One region of the Streptomyces sp. BYX5S genome, then DNA from elsewhere that is predicted to be linked to it. Evidence: riboswitches for the same ligand, from Rfam matches in the RefSeq annotation. Region 1 holds a riboswitch; each other region holds the start of a gene.

The links. A riboswitch is a leader RNA that binds a small molecule or an ion and turns the genes downstream of it on or off. The one in region 1 is predicted to bind cyclic di-AMP.
Region 2: it holds a riboswitch for cyclic di-AMP, as region 1 does, so the genes downstream of both, ACYBSK_RS33490 (C40 family peptidase) here and ACYBSK_RS24285 (M23 family metallopeptidase) in region 1, are expected to answer to the same signal.
Region 3: it holds a riboswitch for cyclic di-AMP, as region 1 does, so the genes downstream of both, ACYBSK_RS02940 (transglycosylase family protein) here and ACYBSK_RS24285 (M23 family metallopeptidase) in region 1, are expected to answer to the same signal.
Region 4: it holds a riboswitch for cyclic di-AMP, as region 1 does, so the genes downstream of both, ACYBSK_RS28240 (M23 family metallopeptidase) here and ACYBSK_RS24285 (M23 family metallopeptidase) in region 1, are expected to answer to the same signal.

Annotation. Positions count from the first base shown of each region.
Region 1 is NZ_CM138829.1:5,326,581-5,330,908, forward strand. It holds gene ACYBSK_RS24280 (SGNH/GDSL hydrolase family protein) at 1-1, opposite strand, end outside; gene ACYBSK_RS24285 (M23 family metallopeptidase) at 222-1,010, opposite strand; cyclic di-AMP (ydaO/yuaA leader) riboswitch at 1,016-1,181, opposite strand; gene ACYBSK_RS24290 (tyrosine-protein phosphatase) at 1,568-2,365, shown strand; gene ACYBSK_RS24295 (DUF6126 family protein) at 2,385-2,543, opposite strand; gene ACYBSK_RS24300 (helix-turn-helix domain-containing protein) at 2,536-3,189, opposite strand; gene ACYBSK_RS24305 (aspartate aminotransferase family protein) at 3,309-4,328, opposite strand, start outside.
Region 2 is NZ_CM138829.1:7,446,818-7,451,145, reverse strand. It holds gene ACYBSK_RS33505 (alpha/beta fold hydrolase) at 1-276, shown strand, start outside; gene ACYBSK_RS33500 (C40 family peptidase) at 297-1,334, opposite strand; gene ACYBSK_RS33495 (hypothetical protein) at 1,616-1,969, shown strand; gene ACYBSK_RS33490 (C40 family peptidase) at 2,038-3,228, opposite strand; cyclic di-AMP (ydaO/yuaA leader) riboswitch at 3,236-3,405, opposite strand; gene pcrA (DNA helicase PcrA) at 3,652-4,328, shown strand, end outside.
Region 3 is NZ_CM138829.1:647,871-652,198, reverse strand. It holds gene eno (phosphopyruvate hydratase) at 1-786, opposite strand, end outside; gene ACYBSK_RS02940 (transglycosylase family protein) at 1,072-1,785, opposite strand; cyclic di-AMP (ydaO/yuaA leader) riboswitch at 1,790-1,946, opposite strand; gene ACYBSK_RS02935 (transglycosylase family protein) at 2,127-3,122, opposite strand; gene ACYBSK_RS02930 (cytochrome P450 family protein) at 3,452-4,328, opposite strand, start outside.
Region 4 is NZ_CM138829.1:6,257,661-6,261,988, reverse strand. It holds gene ACYBSK_RS28250 (M16 family metallopeptidase) at 1-289, shown strand, start outside; gene ACYBSK_RS28245 (M16 family metallopeptidase) at 307-1,674, shown strand; cyclic di-AMP (ydaO/yuaA leader) riboswitch at 1,913-2,075, shown strand; gene ACYBSK_RS28240 (M23 family metallopeptidase) at 2,089-2,889, shown strand; gene ACYBSK_RS28235 (GntR family transcriptional regulator) at 3,111-3,797, shown strand; gene ACYBSK_RS28230 (HPr family phosphocarrier protein) at 4,004-4,285, opposite strand.

The sequences.
Region 1 (4,328 bases):
TCGTGCCGTTCAGTGAACCCGTGATTGCGCTCGATTCGTTTGCCACGACCACACATCTTTCACCCTGAGGTGTGACCTACGCGACCGTAGCCAGGGGTTGACGCGTGGTGAGATAGCCCACTCGCCATCTGGGGAATAAGCGCGGAAACGGGTCCGGCGCCCGGGGAGGATCCCCGGGCGCCGGACGGAGCGAGCGGCCGACGGCCGCCGCGCTCGGTGTCTCAGGCGTCCACGCCGTGCTGGCTGAGGTACGCGATCGGGTCGATGTCCGAGCCGTACTCGGCGGTCGTGCGGACCTCGAAGTGGAGGTGCGGCCCGGTGACGTTGCCCGTCGCGCCGGACTTGGCGATCTCCTGGCCGGCCGTGACCTTGGCGCCCTGGGCGACATTGATGGACGACAGGTGGGCGTACTCGGAGAAGTGGCCGTCGGCGTGCTCGATGACGACCTCGTTGCCGTACGCGCCGCCGTCACCGGCGGAGACGACGGTGCCGTCGGCGATCGCCTTCACGGAGGTGCCGGTGGGCACGGAGAAGTCGGCGCCGGTGTGGCTGCCGCTGGACCACATGGAGCCGGAGTTGCCGTAGCCGGTGCCGGAGGCGCCGTCGACGGGCGCGACGTAGTCGCCGGAGGCGGTGGTCGTGGCGCTCGTCTGCGTGGTGGTGGCCGCATCGTCCGCGGAGTCCGCGGAGTCGTTCTCGGCCGCGCCGCCGAGCTCCAGCTTCATGCCGATCTGGATGCGGTCCGCGTCGGAGCCGACGACGTCCTTGTTGTCCTCGTACAGCTTCTTCCAGCCGCCTTCGACGTCCTGCGCCTTGGCGATCTTCGAGAGCGTGTCACCGGCCTTGACGGTGTACGTCGAGGTGTCGGCGGCGCCGCCGTCCGTCGCGGCCTGGGCGCCGGAGGCGCCCATCAGCGGCAGGGCGATCGCGACGCCACCGGCGGAGGCGACGGCGGCGACGCGGGCGATGCGGCGGGAGGGCGAAAGGCGGTGCTTTCCCTTTGCGGGCATGGGGGATTTCCTCTCCGTCGCCTACGAGGTGAGCTGTCGGGTTCGGGCTGGAGATGCCCGGCCGTGCCCGGCGTACGGGACCGGCTTCACCCCTAGCCGCTTCGGGAAATTCCCTGCGCGGCGTCGTGCGTGTGGGTCCCCCGCTCCTGCCGTGACGGGTAGTCGAAAGGATTCCGGGCGGCGGCAGGACTAGGCGTTCCGACCGGATTGATTGGGGACATTAGGCGAACGGCAAAGGCGGCGACAAACGCCGAATTCGCTTCGGCGGCCCATTCCTTGGTCATCTGAGGGTTTGCTGTGTAACCCTGCGTCGCCGAATCCGCTTTACCAACGCCATACCTTGGGGAATTCGCGCCGCGGGAATCCCGGCCGATCGCCACGCAGGGTGACGAACATGACGCCGCTCACGCACACGCCCCCAAGCCCCTCCCATCCATGAACAGTTGGGACGGATGGCCCTAAATCGGACACATGGTTGCCCCTGGAACCGATGTCGTATCGTCAGGAGCGCGCCCGCCGGCGACTCAACGCCGGTGCACCGAACGGGAGGAGCCCCTGTGACGCAGCACGCACCGTCCACCGAGCCCGAGCTGACCGGAGTGCGCAACTTCCGAGACGTGGGAGGCCTTCCCACCGTGGACGGCCGTCGCGTGCGCCAGGGCGTTCTGTTCCGCAGCGGCCACCTCGCCCATGCCACGGCCGAGGACGCGGCCTTCCTCTCCTCCCTCGGCCTGCACACCGTCTTCGACTTCCGCAACGCCGCGGACCAGAAGCTGGAGGGCGCGGACGTCGAGCTGCCCGGCGTGCGCAATCTGAACCTGCCGCTCAACGACCCGGCCGACGGCGCAGAGTTCTGGGCGATGGTCCGCGACGGCGACATCGAGCAGCTGCGCGGGATCCTCTCCGGTGGCCGCGCCGCCGACCGCCTCGTCGACTCCTACCGCACGATGATCAAGGAGCGCACCGCGGAGCACAGCCGCGTGCTGCACTCCCTCGCCGAGGACAGCCTGCCCGCGCTGATGCACTGCGCGGCGGGCAAGGACCGTGCGGGCCTGTCCATCGCGGTGACGCTGATCGCGGTCGGCGTGGAGCGCGACGCCATCGAGGCGGACTACCTCAAGTCGAACGAGAAGCACCGCCGCTACAAGGTGCACCGCACCGCCACCTCCCAGGACGCCTACTCCGAGGAGGTCATGGAGCTGCTCAGCCCGCTCTTCGACGCCCGCATCGAGTACCTGAACGCGGGCCTGGAGACCATCGAGGAGGTCTGGGGCAGCACGGACCGCTACCTCGAAGAGGGCCTGCGGATCACCCCGGCCACCCGCGAGCGGCTGCGCGAGCGCCTGCTGGAGTGACGGCCGGGGCGGCCGGGGCCTACTCTCCCCCGCCCAGCGCGAACAGCATGTAGATGAAAGCGGCCAGCGCGTGCCCCGCGAAGACGTACACGAGGACACGGACCCAGATCCCGCGCGGGAGCTTGTCCTCGATGTCGCGGCGGGCGGGGGGTGCGGTCGGCTCGATGGGTTCACCCATGGCGGGTCTCCTTGACGAGTCCCGCTGCCGGGCCGAGGCACAGGGCGGCCGTCGGGCTCTGCAGCAGGGTGTGGACGAAGAGGAAGTCGACGCCGCCCTCGTCGACGGCGGCGATACGGTGCGGAGTGAGCGAGTCGAAGTGGGAGCTGTCCCCCGGGTCGAGCCGGTAGGAGGTGTCCCCGAGCCGCAGCCTCAACCGCCCCGACAGGACGTACAGCCACTCCTCGCCGGGGTGCACCCGCACGACGCCGCCCTGCGACCCGTACGGCGCGTGGACCCGCAGCGCCTGCATGCCGCGGCCCGGCGAGCCGGCCTGCCGGTACGTCCAGCCCCCGGCCTCGGTGGACTCCAGCGCCCCGCCCCGGACGACGGCGTCCCGGTCGGCGGGGGTCTCGCCGAGGAGTTCGGACACCGTCGTACCGTAGATACGGGCGAGTGAGAGCAGCATCGGCAGCGACGGCTGACGCTGTCCGGTCTCCAGGCGGGAGAGGTGCGCCGGGGACAGGCCGGCGGACGCGGCGGCGGCCTCCAGCGTGAGGGCGGCGCGGCGGCGCAGTTCGCGGAGCTGGGGCGCGACGGCGGGAAGTTCCGGGGGTTCCGGGACCTCCGCACCGTCCGGCCCGTCCGGCGGGAGGGCAGGGCTCATGCTCTCGATTCAGCCAGACCCTTGCCTCTGCGGCAACTTTCTTGCCTCAGAGGCAAAAGCCCCCGCCCGACACCGCGTCCGCCTCGACGGATGGCCGCGACACGGAGCCGCGTCCGCGCTCAGCGGTTCGCGACCGCCTGTTTGATCAGTGTCCTGCCGAAGTCCCACATCAGCCCGCCGCCGCTGTGCGCGTCGTCCATGACGGCGGTGAACGCCTCGACGAACCGCTCGACGTCGCTCTCGTCGATCACGAGCGGCGGGATCAGCTTGATGACTTCCAGATGGTCGCCGGAGACCTGGGTCAGGATCCGGTGCTTCTGGAGCAGCGGCACCACGACCATCTGCGCGAACAGTCCCTTGCGCGCGGCCTGGAGCATCGTCCAACGACTGCGCAGCTTCAGCGACCTGGGCCGTCCGAACTCGATGCCGATCATGAGCCCACGGCCGCGCACGTCGCTCAACAGCTCGTAGCGGTCGACGAGTTCGGTGAGCCGCGACTTCAGCAGCTCCCCCATGGCCCGCGCGTTCGCGACCGTCTCCTCGTCCTCCATGACGGCGAGGACGGCGAGGCCCGCCGCCATGGCCTGCGCGTTGGACCCGAAGCTCGCCGAGTGGACGAGGACCCGGTCCATGGAGGAGTAGACCTTCTTGAAGATCCAGTCCTTGCCGAGGGTGGCGCCGACCGGCACGTAGCCGCCCGACAGCGCCTTCGCCACGCACACCAGGTCCGGCTCGACGCCGTCCTCGTGCTGGTAGGCGTAGAAGTCGCCGGTCCGGCCGAGCCCGGTCTGCACCTCGTCCGCGATCAGCAGCGCCTTGTGCTTCCGCAGGAGTTCCTGCGCGGCCCGCAGATAGCCGGGCGGCGCCTCGTACACGCCCTTGCCCTGGATGGGTTCGACGATGAGTCCGGCGACGTCGCCCTTCTTCAACTCCCGTGCCAGCGCGTCGAGATCGCCGAGCGGGACGGCCGTGTCGGGCAGCAGCGGGGCGAAGCCGTCGCGGAAGCCGTCCTCCCCGTTGACCGACAGCGATCCGGTCGTCAGGCCGTGGAAGGCGTGCGCGCAGTACAGGATCCGCGGCCTGCCGGTGGCGTACCGCGCGAACTTCAGCGCCGTCTCCACCGCCTCCGTACCGCTGTT
Region 2 (4,328 bases), 2.1 Mb from region 1:
TACTACCCGGCGGGCGTCGCGCGCCAGCTCGGCGCCATGGTCCTCAGCGGTTCCCGCGCGGACGCCCTGCGCGGACTCGACGTGCCGACGCTGGTGATCCACGGCCTGGACGACACCCTGATCGACCCCAGTGGCGGCCGGCGGACCGCCGAACTGGTCCCGCAGGCGGAACTCCTGCTCGTCCCCGACATGGGCCACGACCGGCCGCGCGAACTGTGGCCCCAGCTCATCGACGCCCTCGCGCGCCACACCGACCGGGGCGGCCGGACCGTGTGACGCCGGCCGCCGGGGGGGCCTCACGCCACCCGGGTGGCTCCCGCGAAGGGCATCTCGTCGATCGGGGCGATTCGCACCGGGGCGCTCGGGTTCGGGGCGTGGATCATCCTGCCGCCGCCGATGTAGAGGCCCACGTGGCTGATGGACGAGTAGAAGAACACCAGGTCGCCCGGCTGGAGCTGGGACTTCGGGACGCGCTGTCCGGCGTCGATCTGGCTGTACGTCGTGCGGGGCAGTGAGACGCCCGCGGCCTTGTACGCGGCCTGCGTCAGACCGGAGCAGTCGAAGGCGGAGGGGCCGGTGGCGCCCCAGACGTAGGGGCTGCCCAGGGCGTCGTACGCGAAGGAGATCGCGGCCTTGGCGCGGGAGTTGGGGGCGTCGGAGAGGCCGGCGCGGTCGGTCGTGCGGGAGGCGCGCTCGCTGTCGGGTGCGGGGGTGCGCTCCGCGGGGGTGAGGCGGTCGAGGAGGCCCTGGGCCTCCGAGAGTTTTCGCTTCACCTTCTTCTTGCCGGCCTCCAGCTCCGCCTTCTTGGCGCGGAGTTCGTCGAGCGTGTTGTCGGCGTCCTCGCGCAGCTGGTCGATCTCGCGGAGTTCGCCCTGGACGCGGGAGACCGTGGCGGCCTGGCGGGTGCCGAGCCGCTCGGTGAGGGCGGCCCGGTCGAGGTAGGAGTCGGGGGAGGAGGACAGCAGCAGCTGCACCGACGGGTCCACGCCGCCCGTGCGGTACTGGGACGCGGCGACCGCTCCCAGCTTCGCGCGCTGCTCGTTGAGCGATTCGGTGCGCCGGGACGCCTCGTCCTGGAGCGCGTCGACCTTCTTCGCGGCCCGGTGCGCCTTCTCCTTCGCCCCGTTGTACTTCTCGGTGGCGACCTCCGCCTCCTGGTACAGCTGGTCGACCTTCGCCCGCACCTGATCGGGGCTGAGCTCCGGTTCCGCGTGTGCCGCCCCGCCGTTGACGGCGGTCGCGGTGGCCGCCGAGGCGAGGGCGAGGGTCGCCGCGGTGCGGGCCGTGCCCCCGCCGAGTGAACGCTGGCGGGGCTTGCGATGCGCTGCCGGCACGTGGTGCGTCCTTCCGGTCGTACGGCCGCCGTTCGCGCGTCCGGCGGCGGCCCGCACAGGGGGAGCGGGTCGCCGCCGGACCTTTCTCGGCGGTGGTGTCCGACTGCCGCCCCTGGTCCGGACGGCGGTGGGGAGCCGGTCACCTGAGCAAGGACGCTAAACCTCGGCGTAACGGGTTGGTGACTGATTGTTCGCAACTGCCCCGTTTGTTGTGGGCGGAGGCAGAAGGTGACAGCAGGGTGGTCGAACTCGTCCTCACTCGTCCCGTTAGGCTCCGAACCATGGACGTACTCATCCACCTCTTCGTCGGCCTGCACATCATCGGCATCGCCTCCCTGCTCGGCGGCTTCCTCACGCAGATGTCGGCGATGAAGGAGGGCACGGCCCGCTTCAACAAGGCGATGCTGCACGGCGCCCTGACCATGCTGGTGACCGGTGTCGCCCTGGTCGGCCTCAACCAGGCCGACGGCTCCACCGTGAACAACATCAAGATCGGCGTGAAGCTCGCGCTGCTGATCGTGATCCTCGGCATCGTCTACGTGAAGCGGGACGAGGAGAAGGCGGAGAAGGGCCTCTTCCTGACGGTCGGCGCGCTGACCACGGTCAACATCTTCGTCGCGGTGCTCTGGACCTGAGCGACCGCGCGCGTCACTCGCGCGGAGGGGCCCGGCAGGACGCACCTGCCGGGCCCCTCCGCGTGGGGTCAGGCCGGCCGCACCACGCTGTGGATCGACGACGTGCCGTCGTAGTAGATCGACTCCTCGCGCACGTACGCCCCCGGCTTCGGCGCGTGGATCATCATGCCGTCCCCGAGATAGAGGCCCACGTGGCTGATGTCGTCGTAGAAGAACACCAGGTCACCGGGTTGGATGTCGGAGAGCGGCACCGTCGTGCCGCTCTCGACCTGGTCCCAGGTCGTCCGCGGCAGCGAGATCCCCGCCGACTTCCACGCCGCCTGCGTCAGCCCCGAGCAGTCGTACGAGTCCGGGCCCGTGGCCCCCCACACGTACGGCTTGCCGATCTGCGCCTTGGCGAACGCCAGCGCCTGCGCGGCCTTCGTCGCGTAACCGGAGTCCGACGACGAACCGGAGGAGGAACCGGACGACGAGCCCGCCGAGCCGGACGCCTCCTGCTCCTTCTGCGCGGCCTCCTCGGCCGCCTTCCGCTTCGCCTCCTCCTCGGCCTTCTGCTTGGCGGCCAGCTCGGCGGCCTTCTTGCGGGCCGCCTCCTCCTTGGCCTTCTCGATCGCGGCGAGCCGCGCCTTCTCCTCGGCCGTCAGCTCGGCCAGCAGCTTGCGCGCGTCCGACAGCTTCGTCTGGACCGTCTGCTTGGTCGTCTTCAGCTCGCTCTGCGACTCGGTCAGGTCCTCCAGGCTCGACTGCGCCTCGGTGCGCTTCTTCGCGGTCTCGCGCGCCTGCACCTGGTAGTCGTCGATCGACTTCTTCTGCTCGTCGGTCAGCCGGCTCATCAGCTGGCGCTGCGAGAAGTAGTCCTCCGGGTCGTCCGCGAGGAACATCGTCGCGGTGTCGCTGACGCCGCCCGAGCGGTACTGCTCGGCGGCGTACCGGCCGAGCTTCTGGCGGGCCGTGTTCATGTCCTCGGTGCGCTGCGCGACCTCGTCGAGGAGCTTGTCGACCTGCTTCTTCTTGCCGTCGGTCCGTTCCTTGGCGCCGTTGTACTCCTGCGTGGCGACCTCGGCCTGCCGGTACAGGGTGTCGACCTTCTTCTGGACCTCTTCGAGGCTCGGCTTCGAGGGCTGCGCGGGCGCGGCCTGTGCCGTCTGCGACAGCAGCGCGACGGAGGTGAGGGCGGCAGTGGTGATGCCGACAGCGGGGGTCGTTCGAAGACCGCCGGTCATCCGGGACCGGGTACGGGGCTTGCGGTGCGACGCCAAGGCAGGCGACTCCTTCCGACGTCCGCCTACCGGGTTAGCTGTCGGGTTCGGGCGGTGGTGCACGTCGTACGGAAGGCTGCCCTACGGTCGGACCACCCGTGCTTTCCGGGCGCTCCGGCCGATTCACCCCAAGGTCGGTTGGGTCCCCGGTTCCCTGCCTCTCGGCGTACGGAACTCGGCGGGGGCTGCCCGTTCGCCGCGACGTTCGCGGGCGTGGGGACGGGCTGCCCGGCTGCACCGTAGCCAACTCGTGCGGCTGCTGTGAAGGTTGATGTTCGATATGCCCGATACGTATGCGTGACCTTCACGAGGGGCGGGCTCCGTCTCACCGCTCGTGCCGCGGATGTCACCACGGGTGACTCGGAGCGGGGTTGGCGGAGACGGCCCCACGGTGTCAGTGGGGCCGCCTAGACTCGTAGAGCGATGAGCAGCCTCTTTGACGACAGCTTCCTTACCGGCCTCCAGAAGGGAGCGACCGGCCCCCAGCACGGCGCGGAGGAGCCCCCGCCGCCGCCCCCGGACCCCGAGTACGACGACGGGGCCCCGGAGCCGATGCCGGACGGGCTGTTCGGCGTGCCTCCGGAGCGGGACGCGTACTACCGGGACGGCGCCCCGCGCCCGGTCCTCGACGCGGCCTCCCTCCTGGAGGGGCTGAACGAGAACCAGCAGGCGGCCGTCGTCCACGGCGGCACCCCGCTGCTCATCGTCGCGGGCGCCGGCTCCGGCAAGACCCGCGTCCTCACGCACCGCATCGCGTACCTGCTCGCCGAGCGCGGCGTGCACCCCGGCCAGATCCTCGCGATCACGTTCACGAACAAGGCCGCGGGCGAGATGAAGGAGCGCGTCGAGGACCTGGTGGGCCCGCGGGCGGGCGCGATGTGGGTCTCCACCTTCCACAGCGCCTGCGTCCGCATCCTGCGCCGCGAGAGCAAGAAGCTCGGCTTCACGTCCTCCTTCTCGATCTACGACGCCGCCGACAGCAAGCGCCTCATGGCACTCGTCTGCCGCGACCTCGACCTCGACCCGAAGAAGTTCCCGCCGAAGTCCTTCAGCGCGAAGATCAGCAACCTGAAGAACGAGCTGATCGACGACGAGGACTT
Region 3 (4,328 bases), 4.7 Mb from region 1:
GGAGCGCTCCTTGCCCTCGAACTGGTACTTGCCGTCCTTGTAGAACTCGGAGGCGGCGACGTCGAGGGCGAGGGCGATCTGCTGGCCGGGAACGTAACCGGCCTCCTTGATCGCCTCCAGGATCAGGTCCAGCGCCTCGCGGTTCGAGCCCAGGTTCGGGGCGAAGCCGCCCTCGTCGCCGAGGCCGGTGGCCAGGCCCTTGCTCTTCAGGACCTTCTTCAGCGTGTGGTAGACCTCGGCGCCCCAGCGCAGGGCCTCGGAGAAGGACTCCGCGCCGATCGGGGCGATCATGAACTCCTGGATGTCGACGTTGGAGTCGGCGTGCGACCCACCGTTCAGGATGTTCATCATCGGCACCGGGAGCAGGTGCGCGTTCGGGCCGCCCAGGTAGCGGAAGAGCGGGAGGTCGGACGCCTCGGAGGCGGCGTGCGCGACGGCGAGGGAGACGCCGAGGATGGCGTTGGCGCCGAGCGAGCCCTTGTTGTCGGTGGCGTCCAGGTCGAACATCGCCTGGTCGATCAGGCGCTGCTCGGTGGCGTCGTAGCCGACGAGCTCCGGGCCGATCTGCTCGATGACGGCGAGGACGGCCTTCTCGACACCCTTGCCGAGGTAACGGTTCGGGTCACCGTCACGGAGTTCGATGGCCTCGAAGGCACCGGTGGAGGCACCCGACGGGACGGCGGCACGGCCGGTGCTCCCGTCGTCGAGGCCGACCTCGACCTCGACCGTGGGGTTGCCTCGGGAGTCCAGGATTTCCCGGGCTACGACGACGTCGATGGACGGCACGAGCATCTCCTTCTGGGATGTGACGCAGGCTATGCGGGCGGCTGCTTGGATACGTGGTCCCGCACCCCTGAGCGTAACCGGCCCGCGGGCATCGGCCAGCCGGACGACCGCCTCGTGGACAACGCCGAGAGCGAAATGTTCCTTAACGAAACAAAAACAGCGACCTCCGTCCCGGCTGTGCCGGGACGAAGGTCGCCGAAGTGAGCGGCCCGTGGGGACGGGGTGCGGCGGGACTCGGCGTCCGCCGATGCCGAGTCCGTGCCTGACGCGTTACTGGCTCAGCTATTAGCTGAGGTGCAGCTGCTGACCCGGGTAGATCAGGTTGGCGTCCTTGACGATGTCCTTGTTCTTCTCGAACAGCTTCTGCCAGGTCGTGTCGTGCGCCTCGGCGATCTTGCTGAGGGTGTCGCCGGACTCGACCTTGTACTCGCCGTCGCCCTTCTCGACCTTGTTGCCGGTCGGGGTGGTGACGGTGTCCTGCTTCGGGGCCTCCTGCTTCGGGGCCTCCTGCTGCTTCGGCTGCTCACGCTGCTCGGAGCGGTCGGCACGCTGCTGCGTGTCCTGCTGCTGGGTGCTCTGGGTGTCCTGCTGCTGCGAGGACGACTCGGCCGAGGCACCGTCGTACGAGGCGGAGGACAGGCCCGAGCCGCAGTTCGGCCAGGCGCCCGCGCCCTGGGAGGCGAGGACCTTCTCGCCGACGGCTATCTGCTGGGCCTTGGAGGCCTGGTCGGCGGTGGAGGCGTACTGGTCGCCGCCGTAGGCGGACCAGGTGGACGCCGAGAACTGCAGGCCGCCGTAGAAGCCGTTGCCCGTGTTGATCGACCAGTTGCCACCGGACTCGCACTGCGCGACCTGGTCCCACTCGGACGAGGTGGCGGCCGAGGCGGACGTCGCGCCCATCAGCGGGACGGCGACGGCGGCAGCGGCGACGCCGCCGAGCGTGGCGACACGGACAGCCTTGGACGGGCGACGGTGCTTGTTCTTGGTGGAAAACAGCATGGAGATATCCCCTCACCGACGCCTGCGAGGTGAGCTGTCGGGTTCGGACCAGTGAGTGTCCGGCGTCGCACCTTGTGCGCTGCTTCACCCCAAGCCCGTCCGGTCTCCCGGAAGGGCGGCTTACCTGGGTCCCCCGCTCCTGCCCACGGCGCTTACGCGTCGACTGTTCCCGTACGGACGTTGGCAGGATTCGGCGTGACATCCGTCGGGGCCCGCTGAAGCGAGCGGTCACGACCGTAAGCAACGGATCCGCCCGATTTCAAAGTCGATCAGGGGCTTTGAGACCCATGTCTCACTCGCTCAACACCGGACAAAGCCCCGTCAACCCCCCTGAAATCAAACTACTTTTTGTCCGATCCGTCCCCAAGATCCAGGCTCTGACCAGGAAGGATGAGGTCTGGGTCGGAACCGACCGTGTCCTTGTTCAACTCGTACAGCCCGTCCCACCCGCCGTGGACGTCCTGAGCCTTCGCGATGTCCCAGAGGTTGTCGCCGGCGCGGACCTTGTACGTGTCGCCGTCGCGCTTGTCGTCACGGGAGGCGTGACGACCCTCACCCGTACGGGAGTCGGAGCCGTCGTCGGCGGCGCGGTCGCCGCGGTGGCGGCCCGCCGAGGCCGCGCCGGAGGCCTCGGTGGAGGGCGTCGCGGACGGTTCGGCGGACTCGGTGGACTCGGTGGACTCCGTAGCGGAGTCGTCCGGGGCGTGGGACTTGTCACGTGAGGACTCGGCGGCCCCGTCGTCCGCCGCGCCCTTGCCGGTGGCGGCGTCCGACGCCGCGTCGGCCTCATTGTCCGAGGACGCGGAGCCGCCGGAGCCCTCGGCGGACTCGGCGGACTCGGCGGACTCGGCGGCCCCGGAAGGCTCATCCGACGCCGCCGGCTCGGACGAATCGGATGAATCGGACGAATCCGAGGGCTGCGGCGAGGCGGACACACCCGGGTCGACGTCCGCCGAGTCGTCGCTCTTCGTGAGGTCGGCCGTGAGGGAGCACATCGGCCAGGCACTCGGCCCCTTGTCGTCGAGAACCTTCTCGGCGACGGCTATCTGCTGCGAACGGCTGGCCTGGTCGGCACGCGGGGCGTAGTCGAGCCCCCCGTACTCCTCCCATCTCTCCTGCGTGAACTGGAGACCGCCGTAGTAGCCGTTACCGGCGTCCAGGCTCCACTGCCCACCGCTCTCGCACTCGGCGAGCTTGTCCCACGCCTGCGCGGTCGCGGCGCTCGCGCCACTCGCGGCGAACAGCGGGATCGCGATGGCGCTGCCGGTGACCCCGGCGGCGACGACGAGAGCAGGGGCCTGACGGGGGCGACGGTGACGACCGTTCCCGGAGAGCATGCGTTTGCCTTTCGCGAGACTGATGCTGCTACGCGCGACGGGTGGTGCGGTGGTGCAAGTTGTGCGTGTGTCGCGATGATCCGTGAACGTAGCTGCACTCGAACGCTTGTCACAAGTCGATGCAGCGTAGATCACGTGAAAGTCACAGGTTTGACGGTGCGTCAGCTCGCGTGGCGGTTCCGGTGGGTGTCTGACGGGGGGTGAACTCGACGGGGAGGGTGCGCAATCCGGACAAATGCGAGCCCGGGGCGTGCTGCCCGAGGGAGGATGCAGAGGCGAATTCCGCGCCCAGGAAGGCGGATCGGAGGACGGGTGCGGGGCGGTGTGCCTCAATCGGCCGCTGAAGCGTCCTGCGGCGTGAAGGTCACCGGCAGGGTGCGGAGGCCGCGCATGATCAGGCCGCCGCGCCACCTCAGGTCGGCCGGGTCCGCCGCCAGGGCCAGGTCCGGGAGGCGGCGGAACAGGGTCGCGAACGCGGTGCGGCCTTCCAGGCGGGCGAGCGGAGCGCCCAGGCAGTAGTGGATTCCGTGGCCGAACCCCAGATGCGGGTTCTCCTTGCGTGCGAGATCCAGTACGTCCGGGTCGGCGAATCGCGCCGGGTCCCGGTTGGCGGCGGCGAGAACCACCAGAACCGGGTCACCCACGGAGATCCGCCGGCCGCCGATCTCCAACGGCTGCGTGGCGAAGCGCCACGTGGCGATTTCCACCGGCCCGTCGTACCGCAGCATCTCCTCGATACCTGAATCGAGGAGAGCCCATTCCTCCCGGTCGATGGCCCGCTGCAATTCGCTTCTCTGCTCCGGGTTCCGCAGAAGCGAATAGGTGCCCGTGCCGATCAAGTTGATGGTGGTCTCGAAACCCGCGAAGAGCAGCACGAAACACATGGCCGCCACTTCGTTCTCGGTGAGGTGCTCCCCGTGGTCGGAGGCGCGGATCAGGTCCGAGATCAGGTCGTCGGTCAGGTCGTTGCGCTTGCGGTGGATGAGGTCCACCAGGTAGGCGCGGATCTTCTTGACCGAGCGCGCCACTCCCCCGCGCGGGCCCTTGCCGTGGCGGATCATCATTCCCGCCCAGTCGCGGAAGTCGTCCTGGTCCTCGCGGGGAACACCGAGCAGGTCGCAGATCGCGTAGATGGGGAGCGGGAAGGCGAAGTCGTGGATCAGGTCCGCCTCGCCCTCGGCCGCGAAGGCGTCGATGAGGTCGTCC
Region 4 (4,328 bases), 930 kb from region 1:
GGGCCCGAGCCCCGAGGAAATGGAGCGGGCCCAGGCCCAGTTGGAGCGCGAATGGCTGGACCGCCTCGGCACGGTCGCGGGCCGCGCCGACGAGCTGTGCCGCTACGCGGTGCTGTTCGGTGACCCGCAGCTCGCCCTGACCGCCGTGGGACGCGTCCTGGACGTGACCGCCGCCGAGGTCAAGGAGATCGCCCAGGCCTGCCTGCGCCCCGACAACCGCGCGGTCCTCGTGTACGAGCCGACCGCACCCGCCGACACCGACGAGAGCGACGAGGAGGCGGGCCAGTGACCGAGCAGCTCGCGAACATGGACTTCCACCCGCGCCCCCAGGCCGGCGAGCCCAAGCCGTGGGCCTTCCCGGCCCCGGAGCGCGGCGCGCTGCCCAACGGTCTCACGGTGCTGCGCTGCCACCGCCCCGGCCAGCAGGTCGTCGCCGTGGAGGTGCACCTGGACGCGCCGCTGGACGCCGAGCCCAAGGGCCTCGACGGCGTCGCGACGATCATGGCGCGCGCCTTCAACGAGGGCACCGACAAGCACTCCGCCGAGGAGTTCGCCGCCGAGCTGGAGCGCTGCGGCGCCACCATGGACGCGCACGCGGACCACCCCGGTGTCCGTGCCTCCCTCGAAGTGCCGGCCTCCCGCCTCGGCAAGGGCCTCGCCCTCTTCGCCGACGCGCTGCGCGCCCCCGCCTTCGACGACAGCGAGATCGAGCGCCTCGTACGCAACCGCCTGGACGAGATCCCGCACGAGAGCGCCAACCCCGCCCGGCGGGCCGCCAAGGAGCTCTCCAAGCAGCTCTTCCCGGCCGACGCGCGCGTGTCGCGCCCCCGCCAGGGCACCGAGGAGACCGTCTCGGCCATCGACGCCGCGTCGGTGCGCGCCTTCTACGACCGGCACGTACGCCCCGCCACCGCCACGGCCGTCGTCGTGGGCGACCTGACGGGCATCGACCTGGACACCCTCCTCGCCGACACGCTGGGCGCCTGGACCGGCGACACCGCAGAGGCGCGCCCCGTGCCGCCGGTCGTCGCCGACGACACCGGCCGCGTGATCATCGTGGACCGTCCGGGAGCCGTGCAGACGCAGCTGCTCATCGGCCGCGTCGGACCCGACAAGCACGACCGTGTGTGGGCCGCGCAGGTCCTCGGCACGTACTGCCTGGGCGGCACCCTCACGTCGCGTCTGGACCGCGTCCTGCGCGAGGAGAAGGGCTACACCTACGGGGTGCGGTCCTTCGCCCAGGTGCTGCGTTCGGCGCCCGACGGCAGCGGCGCGGCGATGCTCGCCATCAGCGGCTCGGTGGACACGCCGAACACCGGCCCCGCGCTCGACGACCTCTGGAAGGTCCTGCGCACCCTGGCGGCCGAGGGCCTCACGGACGCCGAACGGGACACCGCCGTGCAGAACCTGGTGGGTGTCGCCCCGCTGAAGTTCGAGACCGCCGCGGCCGTCGCGAGCACCCTCGCCGACCAGGTCGAGCAGCACCTGCCGGACGACTTCCAGGCGCGGCTGTACCAGCAGCTCGCCGCGACCGGCACGGTGGAGGCCACGGCCGCCGTCGTGAGCGCGTTCCCGGCGGACCGGCTGGTGACGATCCTCGTGGGCGACGCCGCGCAGATCGAGGAGCCGGTGAAGGCGCTCGGCATCGGCGAGGTCACCGTGGTCGCGGGCTGATCCGATCCGTCCCAGCACCTCGCGAGCCCCGGCGCCGACTCGGCCGCCGGGGCTCCGTGGTGTTGGTCACGATCATTCGGAATCACCACACGCTCGCAAATGTCCGAATTGGTGCAGAGGTTGCCTGTCTGCCCTGTGGCGTGCACTACAAAAGCCGGGTTCTGTTTGTTGATTCAAAGTCGGCCCGCTTAGCGTTCCCTCCGGCTGTCCGCCAGCCGCACGTCGCGCCCGCGACACCGGACAGTCATCGCCGAGTCCCCATGGTGCGAGCCAGGGGAGCCGGGGACCCACCGCAGTCCCTGGGGTGAATCGGGCGCTCTTCCCGCAGGGGGAGGGGGCCCGTAGGAGACCTTCCTGCTCCGAACCCGTCAGCTAACCCGGTAGGCGAGAAGGAAGGAAAGGACCAGCCACTTCATGGCGTTCACCCGTGCCACCGGGAAGCACCGCCGCCCCAGCCGCCTGACGCGTACCACCGCACAGGTAGCCGGCGTTGCCGCACTCACCACGACGGGTGTGGTGGGAAGCCTCGCCGCCCCCGCGCTCGCCGCCGACACCACGTTGGCCGAGCACGACGGCCTCACGCAGGCCGTCGCCATCGGCGACTCCCTCGCCGACCAGATCGACGCCCAGGCCGTCGCGCAGGAGAAGGCCGCCGCCAAGGCGAAGGCCGAGGCCGAGGCCAAGAAGAAGGCCGAGGAGGCCAAGCGCAAGGCCGAGGCCGAGGCCAAGAAGCGGGCCGCCGAGAAGGCCGAGAAGGAGCGCGAGGCCAAGGAGCGCGCCGCCCGCGAGGCCGAGCGCAAGCGCCTGAACAGCTTCGTGGCGCCGATCTCCGGTTCGTACGTCTCCACCGCCTACCAGGCCGGCAGCGGCCTGTGGTCCTCCGGCAGCCACACCGGCATCGACTTCCACGCCTCCACCGGCACCTCGGTGCACGCGGTCGGCATGGGCACCGTCGTCGAGGCCGGCTGGGGCGGGGCGTACGGCAACAACGTCGTGATCAAGATGAAGGACGGCACGTACACCCAGTACGGCCACCTGTCGTCGATCGGCGTCTCCGTCGGCCAGAGCGTCACCCCCGGCCAGCAGATAGGCCTCTCCGGCGCCACCGGCAACGTCACGGGCCCGCACCTGCACTTCGAGGCCCGCACCGGCCCGGACTACGGCTCGGACATCGACCCCGTCGCGTACCTGCGCCAGCACGGTGTGAACGTCTGACCCACCCGGCACACGCCTCGAAAGCCCCGGCTCACCGAGCCGGGGCTTTCGCGTGTGCGGACCCCGACTGTCCAAAAAATATCCCTGGATTCGGCCCTCTCGTCGGAAATTCAAGTCCGGTGGAATAGAGTCATTGACCAAGGGTTCCGGCCGCGTGTCATTCGCGCTTGCAGGGGCGTCAATCGACCGCGTTTCGCGGGGATTAAGGCGGAGGTCGACTCATGCGCATTCCCGCGCACTCGGTATGCACGGCGATCCGCGACGACATCGTCGCCGGGGTCTACGAGCGCGGCGGCAGGCTCACCGAGGAGCTGCTCGCGCGCCGCTACGGGGTCTCCCGCGTGCCCGTGCGCGAGGCGCTGCGCACCCTGGAGGCGGAGGGTTTCGTCGTCACGCGCAGGCACGCGGGCGCGTGCGTGGCCGAACCCACCGAGCAGGAGGCGGCCGACCTCCTGGAGATCCGCATGCTGCTGGAGCCCATGGGCGCCGCCCGCGCCGCGCAGCGTCGCACCGAGGCCCACCTCAAGGTCCTGCGCGGCCTGGTCAGGCTGGGTCAGGAGCGCTCCAGGCGAGGTCAGAGCGAGGATCTGCGCAGCCTGGGCAGCTGGTTCCACGAGACGCTCGCGCAGGCCTCCGGCAGCCCCGGCCTGATCACCCTGCTCACCCAGCTGCGCCACAAGATCGCCTGGATGTACGCCGTGGAGAGCCCCGCCCAGCCCGCCGAGTCCTGGGCCGAGCACGGCGCCATCGTCGACGCGGTGGCGCGTGGCGACGCGGAGCGCGCCCGCGCCCTCGCCGCCCTGCACACGGAGCGGGCGACGGCCGCCCACCGGCTGCGCGTCCCCCGCGCGGGCGAGCGTGTGAGGACTTCGCAACATGCAGTCAACACGGTGGGGCCCCAGGTTTAACAGCGGAGCCGTATACAAAGAAGTGAGCTATTCGACGACGGGTCGCGGATTCATTTCCGCTGCCCAATTCGCCGTGAATTAATGAGTGGCCTTACGGGGTGACTTCGGCGCGCCGGAATTCTGTCCGCGGGGGCAGGGCAAACGAAAAAGCCGCGCACCCCTGAAAGGGACGCGCGGCTTCGCCGTACTGCTTGTACGTCTGTGGGTCAGACGGTCTCGGGAAGCTCCTCGAGGCCCTCGGCGACCAGCTTGGCCAGACGGTCGAGCGCGGCGTCCGCGCCCTCGGCGTCGGAGGCCAGCACGATCTCCTCGCCGCCCTGGGCGCCCAGGCCCAGCACGGCCAGCATGGAGGCGGCGTTGACGGGGTTGCCGTCGGCCTTGGCGATCGTCACGGGAACGCCGGCGGCCGTGGCAGCGCGGACGAAGATGGAAGCGGGGCGGGCGTGGAGGCCCTCGGCCCAGCCGACGTTGACGCGGCGCTCAGCCATGTGATGCTGCCCTTCAGGTGTCTCACGGTTGTCTAGACCAGTG